One region of the Nonomuraea sp. NPDC046570 genome, then DNA from elsewhere that is predicted to be linked to it. Evidence: riboswitches for the same ligand, from Rfam matches in the RefSeq annotation. Region 1 holds a riboswitch; the other holds the start of a gene.
The links. Region 1 has a riboswitch for S-adenosylmethionine ahead of ABZ911_RS33625 (aminotransferase class V-fold PLP-dependent enzyme). Riboswitches for the same ligand answer to the same signal wherever they lie in the genome.

Region 1 (5,036 bases):
CGAGAGAGACCTTGACCTGCTCCAGCAGCACCTCGAAACGCGCGTGGCAGTCGCCCGCCGTACGGGTGACGACCTTCACCGGCAACTCGTCGTAGGCGAGGTACGGCTGGTCGCGGCGCAGGTCGAGGTCGACCCCGGAGGCGCGGGCGATGGGGCCGCTCACGCCGTACTGCATGATGGTGTCGCGGTCGAGGACGCCGACGCCCTTGGTGCGGGCGACGAAGATCTCGTTGTGCAGGATCAGGTCCTCGATGGCCGGCACTCGGCGCCGGGTCTCCGCGACCACCTCCGACACCCGGGTGAGCCAGCCGGCCGGCAGGTCCTCCTTCAGTCCGCCGACGCGGTTGAACATGTAGTGCATGCGCCCGCCGGAGATCTCCTCCATGACGCCCTGGAGGCGTTCGCGCTCGTTGAAGGCGTAGAAGACCGGGGTGATCGCGCCGAGTTCCAGCGGGTAGGAGCCGAGGAACATCAGGTGGCTGAGCACGCGGTTCAGCTCGGCGAGCAGGGTTCGCGCCCAGACGGCGCGGACGGGCACCTCCATGCCGAGCATGCGCTCGGCGGCGATGACCACGCCCAGCTCGTTGGCGAAGCCCGACAGCCAGTCGTGCCGGTTGGCCAGCATGATGATCTGGCGGTAGTCGCGGACCTCGAACAGCTTCTCGGCGCCGCGGTGCATGTAGCCGATGATGGGCTCGGCGGTGGCGATGCGCTCGCCGTCGAGGGTGAGCCGCAGCCGTAGCACGCCGTGCGTGGACGGATGCTGCGGGCCGATGTTGAGGATCATGTCCTCGGTGGCCAGCTCTTTGCCCTGAGCGACCTCGGCCGCGCCCGCTCCTATCCCGACCACGCGTTCCGTCATACGGCCATGCTGCCACCGTGCGCGGAGGCGATCCAGCTCGGGTGTCGGTCAAGGAACGACAAAGAAGCGCATTTCCGGGTGTAGGGCGGGGAGGACTCTCGTGATGGGGGGAGATTTGGCATGAAACGTGTACTTTTCGATATCGCCGCCCTGATCTCGCGGGTGACGATCGGCGTCATCTTCCTCGCCCACGGCTTGCAGAAATGGCAGGGCGCCGGGCTGGAAGGCATCACCCAGGGGTTCACGCAGCTGAACATCCCGCTACCGCAGCTGGCCGCCGGGTTCACCATGACGGCCGAGACCATCGGGGGACTGTTCCTGATCATCGGTCTGCTGGTGCCGCTCGCGGCACTGGCCGTGCTGGGGGTGGCTCTGGGAGCGCTGATCTTCGTGCACGCACCCAACGGGATCTTCATCGCCGACGGCGGCTGGGAACTGGTGGGCGCGCTCGGCGCGGCCTGCCTGCTCCTCGCCGTGCTGGGTGGGGGCCGCTTCAGCGTCGACGGGCTTCTCCTGGGGGCCTACAGACGGCGGAACGAGCGTCGCGCCGCCGAGGCGGAGGCCGCTCGGGCGCCCATCCCCGTGACCGAAGAGCCCGCCTACACCGAGACGGACACCACGCCCGCCGCGACCGAGCCGACCGCGCCCATGGCCGGGCCTGCGACGCCCGCCCGAGACGAGACCGCCGCCGACACGGCGGCGCCCGCCAGAGGAGAGAGCGCCGAGGCCGGCGAGACGCCATCGACGTACGGCCGGTCGGACGCCGACGACTCCGGGACGCCGCCGCAGTCGGAGGTCACCGAATCAGGGTCCACCTCGTCACCTGGGCTGCCCAGGCAGCGGGAGCCGGGCAAGCACGCCGCGCCCGGCGGCGAGCCCGGCAGCCAGGGGCTGAGCGGCCCGCAGAGCTGGTCGGAGGAGGAACGCAAGGACATCGACGCGCTACTCGCGGACAACCCGCGGCGTAAGGACCGCGGCTAGGGCCGAGCGGATCCGGCGACGAGGTCGCGCAGGGCGCCGAGGAGACGGTCCACGTGCTCCTCGGTGGACCCGATGCCGATCGACGCCCGTACGGCGGAAGCCGTACCGTCCTCGCACCCTCCGTCGGACTCGCCCAGCAGGTGACGCACGAACGGGTGCGCGCAGAACTTGCCGTCCCGCACCCCGATGCCGTAGTCACCGGACAGCGCCTCGGCGACCTCGCGGGCGGTGTAGCCGTCCACGACGAACGACACGATGCCCACCCGCGGGTGCTCGGGCCCCCACAGTGACAGCTCGCGCACCCCGCCGATCCCGGCCAGGCCGGCCCGCAGGCGGGAGATCAGCCGCTCCTCCTCGCGGACCAGGGAGGTCCAGCCGGTCGAGGTCAGCGCGTCGCAGGCGGCGGCGATGGCCAGCGCGCCGAGTACGTTCGGCGTGCCCGCCTCATGGCGCGGCTCGGCGTCCTCGTGCCACTCCGCCTCGTCCGCGCCCACGGCGCGCACCGCGCCGCCCCCCTTGAGGTACGGCTCGCCCGCCGACAGCCAGTCCCGCCGCCCGATCAGCACGCCCGCGCCGAACGGGGCGTAGAGCTTGTGCCCGGAGAAGGCGACGTAGTCGAGATCGAGCGCGGTGAGGTTGAGCCGCCGGTGCGGGACGAGCTGGGCGGCGTCGACCAGGATGCGGGCGCCGTGCCGGTGGGCGATGTGCGCGAGGGCGGCGATCGGCCACAGCTCGCCGGTGACGTTGGAGGCGGCGGTGACGACCAGCAGCGCGGGGCCGTCGACGGAGGCGAGCGCGGCGTCGGCGGCGCGGACGGCCTCGCCGGGGAAGGCGGGGGCGGCCAGGCGTACGGTCCGGTCCCAGGGGAGCAGGGAGGCGTGGTGCTCGGTGTCGAAGACGACCACGGTGGTGCCCTCGGGCAGGGACCTGGCCAGCAGGTTGGTGGAGTCGGTGGTGTTGCGGGTGAAGATCACCGCGTCGTCGGGGCGGGCGCCGGCGAAGGCGCGGACGGTGTGCCTGGCCTGCTCGTACCGGGCGGTGGTGAGCTGGGAGGCGTACCCGGCGCCGCGGTGCACGCTGGAGTAGGCCGGGAGCGCGGCGCTGACGGCCGCGCTGACCGGCTCCAGACACGGCGCGCTGGCGGCGTAGTCGAGGTTGGCGTACGGCACCAGCCGCCCGCCCCTGACCGGAACCTCAAGGTCGGCGCCCAGCACGGCGGGGATGGCCCGCCCGCCCCGCTGAACGGCGATGGCGGTGGGGGAGTCGGCCTGGGCGGGCACGGCGTTGAAGATCGTCAGAGTGGACACGCGAAAGCCTCCGGAGGTCATCGGACCCCTGGCCGTGGCGTATCGGAGCCCGCGCTTGCCCGCCACACCTCGTGACGGACCAGGTCCTCACCCGGGGCACCCCGCCGCGGACGCGAGGGTTGCCGGCCAGCGAGCCGGGGCTTGGCGCTGGCACTCATGACCTACGGCCGAACTATAACCGACACTTGGCGGTCGTTCGCAACCCGGCATTCGAGACGAGTGTGACCATGAAATGAACTTCTCCGACACGTCGCTCGTTGGGGCCAGGGAGGAAGACCGGCGAGCATGGAGGCACGGATGTTGGACTGGGTGGCAGACCCGCAGATCTGGATCGGGTTCTTCACCCTGGTTGCTCTGGAGATCGTGCTCGGTATCGACAACATCATCTTCATCTCGATCCTGGCCGGGAAGCTCCCGCCCGAGCAGCGGGACCGGGCCAGGGTGCTGGGGCTCGGCGCCGCGCTGGTCAGCAGGCTGGCGCTGCTGCTCGCGCTGTCGTGGGTGATCAAGCTCACCGCGCCGCTGTTCGAGGTGTTCGGGCAGGAGATCTCGGGACGAGATCTGATCCTGCTGCTGGGCGGGCTGTTCCTGCTGGCCAAGAGCGTCATCGAGATCGGTGACAGCATGGAGCTGAAGGACAAGGGCGGCAAGGAGCGCGCGGTCACGTCCTTCGCCTCGGTGATCCTGCAGATCATGGTGCTGGACATCGTGTTCTCGCTCGACTCGGTGATCACCGCGGTGGGCATGGTGGACGAGCTCGGCGTCATGGTGGCGGCGGTCATCGTGGCGGTGCTGGTGATGCTGTTCGCGTCGGGCCCGATCAGCAGGTTCGTGGACAAGCACCCGAGCATCAAGATGCTGGCGCTGTCCTTCCTCGTGCTGATCGGCGTGGTGCTCATCGCCGAGGGGCTCGGCCAGCACATCGCCAAGGGCTACATCTACTTCGCGATGGCGTTCTCGCTGGTGGTGGAGCTGCTCAACATCCGGATGCGGACCAGGCAAGCACGGAATGCCGACCATAAGATGGAATAGTGCAATTTGATCCTTGGAATCCTGATTTCGTCGCGCACCCGTACGACGTCTACGCCCAGCTCAGGCGCGAGGCGCCGGTCAGCTTCTTCGAGCCGACGGGGCAGTGGCTCATCGCCCGTCACGCCGATGTGAACGCGCTGCTCAGGGACCGCCGCCTGGGCCGCGCGTACCTGCATGTGACCACCCACGAGGAGTTCGGCCGCGAGCCGGAGCCGGACTTCCAGGATCCGTTCTGGCGGGTGGTCAGGGCCGGCATGCTCGACGTCGAGCCGCCCGTGCACACCCGTCTGCGGCGGCTGGTCTCCAAGGCGTTCACCCCGCGCATGGTCGAGTCGCTCAGGCCGAAGGTCAAGGCGATCGCGGAGTCGCTGATCGACGACTTCGTCGCCAAGGGCGGCGGCGACCTCATCTCCGAGGTGGCCGAGCCGCTCCCGGTGACGGTCATCGCCGAGATGCTCGGCGTCCCCGAGGCCGACCGCCACCTGCTGCGGCCCTGGTCGGCCGACATCTGCGGGATGTACGAGCTGAACCCGTCCGAGCAGGTCCAGCACACCGCGGTACGGGCGGCGGCGGAGTTCGCCGACTACCTCAAGGATCTGGCCCGCCGGCGCAGGGCCGAGCCGGGTGACGACCTGATCAGCCTGCTCGCCCAGGTCGCCGACGAGGGCGACAAGCTGACCGAGGACGAACTGGTCGGCACCTGCGTGCTGCTGCTCAACGCGGGTCACGAGGCGACGGTGAACGTCACCGGCAACGGCTGGTGGTCGCTGTTCCGCAACCCCGGCGAGCTGGCCCGGCTGCGCGCCGACCACTCGCTGCTGCCCACCGCGATCGAGGAGCTCATGCGGTGGGAC
Region 2 (5,036 bases), on a different contig from region 1:
CTGCTTCAGCGGCTCCTCGAGCGCCTTGCGAACGATCGCCGCGCCCGTGGCCTCGTCACCCTGGAGCTCGAGCTTGTCGAACGCCTTGGTGCCGGCCTGCAGCAGCGCCACGCCGCCGCCGGGGACGATGCCCTCCTCGACGGCCGCCTTCGCGTTGCGAACGGCGTCCTCGATGCGGTGCTTGCGCTCCTTGAGCTCGACCTCGGTCGCCGCGCCGGCCTTGATGACGGCGACGCCGCCGGCCAGCTTGGCGAGACGCTCCTGGAGCTTCTCGCGGTCGTAGTCGGAGTCGGTGCGGTCGATCTCGGCGCGGATCTCGTTGACCCGGCCGGCGATCTGCTCGGCGTCACCGGCGCCGTCGACGATGGTCGTCTCGTCCTTGGTGACGACGACCTTGCGCGCGCGGCCCAGCAGGTCGAGGGTGGCGGTCTCGAGCTTGAGGCCGACCTCCTCGGCGATGACCTGACCACCGGTGAGGATGGCGATGTCGTTGAGCATGGCCTTGCGGCGGTCGCCGAAGCCCGGGGCCTTGACGGCCACGGAGCGGAACAGGCCGCGGATCTTGTTGACCACCAGGGTCGCCAGGGCCTCGCCCTCGACGTCCTCAGCGATGATCAGGAGCGGCTTGCCGGCCTGCACGACCTTGTCGAGCAGCGGCAGCAGGTCCTTGTTGGCCGAGATCTTCGAGTTGACCATGAGGATGTAAGGGTCCTCGAGGACCGCTTCCATGCGCTCGGGGTCGGTGACGAAGTAGCCCGAGTTGTAGCCCTTGTCGAAGCGCATGCCCTCGGTGAGCTCAAGCTCGAGGCCGAAGGTGTTGCTCTCCTCGACGGTGATGACACCTTCCTTGCCAACCTTGTCCATCGCCTCGGCGATGAGGTTGCCGATCTCGACGTCACCGGCGGAGATGGAGGCGGTGGAGGCGATCTGCTCCTTGGTCTCCACATCCTTGGCCAGCTTGGAGAGCTCCTCGCTGACGCGCTCGACGGCCGCCTCGATGCCCTTCTTCAGGGACATCGGGTTGGCGCCGGCGGCGACGTTGCGGAGGCCCTCGCGGACCAGCGCCTGGGCGAGCACGGTGGCGGTGGTGGTGCCGTCACCAGCGACGTCGTCCGTCTTCTTGGCGACTTCCTTGACCAGCTCGGCGCCGATCTTCTCCCACGGGTCCTCGAGCTCGATCTCCTTGGCGATGGACACACCATCGTTGGTGATCGTGGGAGCGCCCCACTTCTTCTCCAGCACGACGTTACGGCCCTTGGGGCCGAGGGTCACCTTGACCGCGTCGGCGAGCTGGTTCATGCCGCGCTCGAGACCGCGCCGGGCGTCCTCGTTAAACGCGATCATCTTGGCTGCCATAAGGCTAGACCTCCCAGATGCAGGGTGGCTTGCAAGCAGATCGAGTCGACGCCCGCGACGGCATGAGGGTCCGACTCCATTCGGCGAACCCCATCGCCTCGATCCCCGGTAGTTGGCACTCTCGATGAGAGAGTGCCAACGAACTGTTTAGCACTCTACCCCGTCGAGTGCAAGCCAGACGCTCCCTGGCCCAGGTCAGCAGCCATGAGCGCGCGGGCCCGGCCGCCAGAGGACGGGCCCGCGCGCCGCGAGTCGACGAAAACGCGAGTGGCAGATCCGCACGTACTGCGTTGCCGTGTGAGCTGCCGGTGCATACCCGCTACATGGATCAGACCGCCCTGACGGACTCCGCCTGCGGGCCCTTCTGGCCCTGGGTGATCTCGAACTCGACGCGCTGTCCCTGCTCAAGAGCACGGTAGCCGTCCATCATGATCGCTGAGTAATGGACGAAGACATCCTTACCACCGTCTACCGCGATGAAGCCGTAGCCCTTGTCCGCGTTGAACCATTTGACGGTGCCCTGCGCCACTTTCCGACTCCTCTTACTGGGCTCCGGATCCGCCCATTCACTCGCGAGATCCGAGATCATCACGACTTATAGTGAAATCAGCCGCACGATCGCCCTCGACCATACCTGTGGCATGCCGGTGGGCAACAGAGTCAATCCGCAGCCGAATATCCGCTTCGCCGTTTTTCCTCCGCCACACAACGAAACATAAATCTACTTTCGCTCCGCGCGGAACATGAGCAACGCGCATAAACACACAAAGGCGCCCCCCGAAGGGAGCGCCTGGAGTGACGGGACGGCTCAGCCGCCCGCGACCGCCGGGATGATGGAGATCTGCGCGCCCGCCGGAGTCGAGCAGTCGAGCCCTCCGACGAATCGCACATCCTCATCGCCGACATAGACGTTGACGAAGCGCCGCAGCTTTCCGGACTCATCCAGAATGCGCGCGCCGATGCCGGGGTAGTCGGCGTCGAGCTTCTGCAGAACCTCGCGCAGCGTAGCGCCGTCGCCACTCACTTCGGCGTTACCGTCGGTATAAGTCCGCAGAATGGTGGGAATCCGCACCGAAACACTCATTTTTCAGCCTTTCTAGAGGGTCGCGCGGAACGCGTCGAGGGAGGGCTTGATCACGGCGGTGGGCTGCGCGTCGGCGGCCACGGCGTCGAGCGTCTTGAGCCCGTCGCCGGTGTTGAGCACGACCGTCTCGGCGTCAGGATCGAGCGTGCCCGCCTCGACGAGTTTCTTCAACACGCCCACCGTGACCCCGCCCGCGGTCTCGGCGAAGATGCCCTCCGTACTCGCCAGCAGCTTGATGGCCGCGACCACCTCGGCGTCACTGACATCCTCCACCGCACCCCCGGTACGGCGGGCGATGTCCAGCACGTACGGCCCGTCGGCGGGGTTCCCGATCGCCAGCGACTTGGCGATGGTGTCCGGCTTCACCGGCTGGACCACGTCGTGCCCCGCCTTGTAGGCCGCCGACACCGGCGAGCACCCCGTGGCCTGCGCGGCGAAGATCCGGTAGGGCCGATCCTCCACCAGCCCCAGCGCGATCAGCTCCTTGAAACCCTTGTCGATCTTCGTGAGCTGCGAGCCGGAGGCGACCGGGATGACGATCTGGTCGGGAATGCGCCAGCCGAGCTGCTCGGCGATCTCGTAGGCCAGCGTCTTGGACCCTTCGGCGTAATAGGGCCGCAGGTTCACGTTGACGAAGCCCCACTTGTCCCCGAGCGAGTCGCCGATCAGCTCGGAGCAGAACCGGTTCACCTCGTCGTAGGTGCCGTCGATGCCGATCAGCCGGCCACCGAACACCCGGGCCATCGCGATCTTGGCCTGTTCGAGGTCCGAGGGGATGAACACGCAGGCGTCCAGGCCCGCGCGGGCCGCGGCGGCGGTGACGGCGCCGGCCAGGTTGCCCGTGGAGGAGCAGGACAGCGTGTGGAAGCCGAAGTTGCGGGCCGCCTCGACGGCGATGGCGACCACCCGGTCCTTGAAGGAGTGGGTGGGATTGCCCGAGTCGTCCTTCACGTGGAGGGAGCGGACGCCCAGGGCGCGGCCGAGGTTCTCGGCCTTGACGAGCTTGGTCCAGCCGGGGTTGATGTTCGGCTTGGACGCCACGTCGGCGGGGACGGGAAGGAGCTTGCGGTAACGCCAGACGCTGGTGGGCCCCGACTCGATGTCGGCGCGGGAGACGGAGCCGAAGGAGTAGGCCACCTCTAGTGGCCCGAAACACTCCAGGCAGGCGAAGCTGGGGCCCAGATCGTAGCGGGTACCGCACTCGCGGCAGGAGAGTGCGACGGCAGGACCGAAGTCGAGCGACATGAAGCGAGGCCTTCCCTCATCTTCGTCTGCGACCACCCTGGCCACAGACCGGAATTGGCACCTCGTCCCGGTCGGCCTCGTCAGGTCACGAGCACAGTCCGGGAGGGTTGCCGGGGCTTCGCAGGGCCGGTCCCTCCACCCCTCTGGATGAGCAATATGAAGTTGTCGAACTGCCCAGCACTCTACCCGGAGTCCCGCGCGAGATGACCAGGCGTCTCATTGGGCGAGACAAGGGGTCTCACCGATAGTCCTCCCCCAGCGCCGCCTGGACGTACTTACGGGCCTGGTGGATTCGCGACTTCGCCGTGCCGAGCGGGATTCCGAGCTGCTCGGCCACCTCGTTGTAGTCGAGCTGGACGATGTCGCGCAGCACCAGAGCCTGCGCCAGATCCGGCTTGTCGGCCTCCAGCGACTCCATCGCGTCGAGCAGGTCGAGCCGCGATCCGGCGATGACGCTGACCCGCCGCGCGTCCGGCTTCTGCATCGGCAACTCATCGGAGGTCTGCTCGGCCGACCTGCGCTTCAACGTACGGTAGGTGGTGCGCGCGCAGTTGGCGGTCACGATGTGCAGCCAGGTGCTGAACCTGGCCCTGCCCTCGAAACGCCCGATGTTGCGCGCGACCGCCAGCAGCGTGTCCTGGCACGCCTCCTCGGCGTCCTGGTGGTAGGGCAGGATCCGGCCGCAGTGCCGCAGCACGTCCGGCTCGATCCGCTTCAGCAGCTCGCCCAGCGCGCGATGATCGCCGGACGCGGCGGAGCGGGCCAGTTCCTCGGTTAGCTCATCAAGCGCCATAGCGGGATCCTATGGTCGGGGGCATGTTTGGTTAACCTTCCTCGGAGCGCGGGTGAATCCATGAACAGCGTGCTTGTGGCGTCGAACAGAGGTCCAGTCTCCTTCACCGTGAGCGACGACGGTGTGCTGACGATGAAAAGAGGCGGCGGCGGCCTGGTTTCCGGCCTGTCCGGAGTGGCCAAGGACAACGGCGTGCTGTGGGTCTGCGCGGCCCTGTCCGACGCCGACCGCGACGCCGTACGGCTGGCCCCCGGCGGCCGTCTCGACCAGGCCGGCTACGACACCGGCGCGCTGCGCATGCTCGACATCGCGCCCGCCACCTTCCACCGCGCCTACAACGCCGTGGCCAACTCCACCCTGTGGTTCGTCAACCACCTGCTCTACGACATCCCGAACGCGCCCTGCTTCGGCACCAGGTTCCGCCGCGAGTGGGAGTCCTACCGCGACTACAACGGCGCGTTCGCGAGGGCGCTGGCCGAGGAGGCCGGGCACCAGGCCCGGGTGCTGGTGCAGGACTACCACCTGACGCTGACCCCCGCGATGCTCAGGGCGGAGCGC

Region 2: it holds a riboswitch for S-adenosylmethionine, as region 1 does, so the genes downstream of both, thrC (threonine synthase) here and ABZ911_RS33625 (aminotransferase class V-fold PLP-dependent enzyme) in region 1, are expected to answer to the same signal.

Annotation. Positions count from the first base shown of each region.
Region 1 covers NZ_JBEYZF010000030.1:40,446-45,481, forward strand. The annotation lists gene ABZ911_RS33615 (NADH-quinone oxidoreductase subunit D) at 1-862, opposite strand, end outside; gene ABZ911_RS33620 (DoxX family membrane protein) at 983-1,843, shown strand; gene ABZ911_RS33625 (aminotransferase class V-fold PLP-dependent enzyme) at 1,840-3,093, opposite strand; SAM riboswitch class IV at 3,197-3,312, opposite strand; gene ABZ911_RS33630 (TerC family protein) at 3,448-4,182, shown strand; gene ABZ911_RS33635 (cytochrome P450) at 4,182-5,036, shown strand, end outside.
Region 2 covers NZ_JBEYZF010000013.1:150,523-155,558, forward strand. The annotation lists gene groL (chaperonin GroEL) at 1-1,356, opposite strand, end outside; gene ABZ911_RS22265 (cold-shock protein) at 1,685-1,885, opposite strand; gene ABZ911_RS22270 (MoaD/ThiS family protein) at 2,165-2,440, opposite strand; gene thrC (threonine synthase) at 2,453-3,685, opposite strand; SAM riboswitch class I at 3,699-3,839, opposite strand; gene ABZ911_RS22280 (RNA polymerase sigma factor) at 3,924-4,478, opposite strand; gene ABZ911_RS22285 (trehalose-6-phosphate synthase) at 4,539-5,036, shown strand, end outside.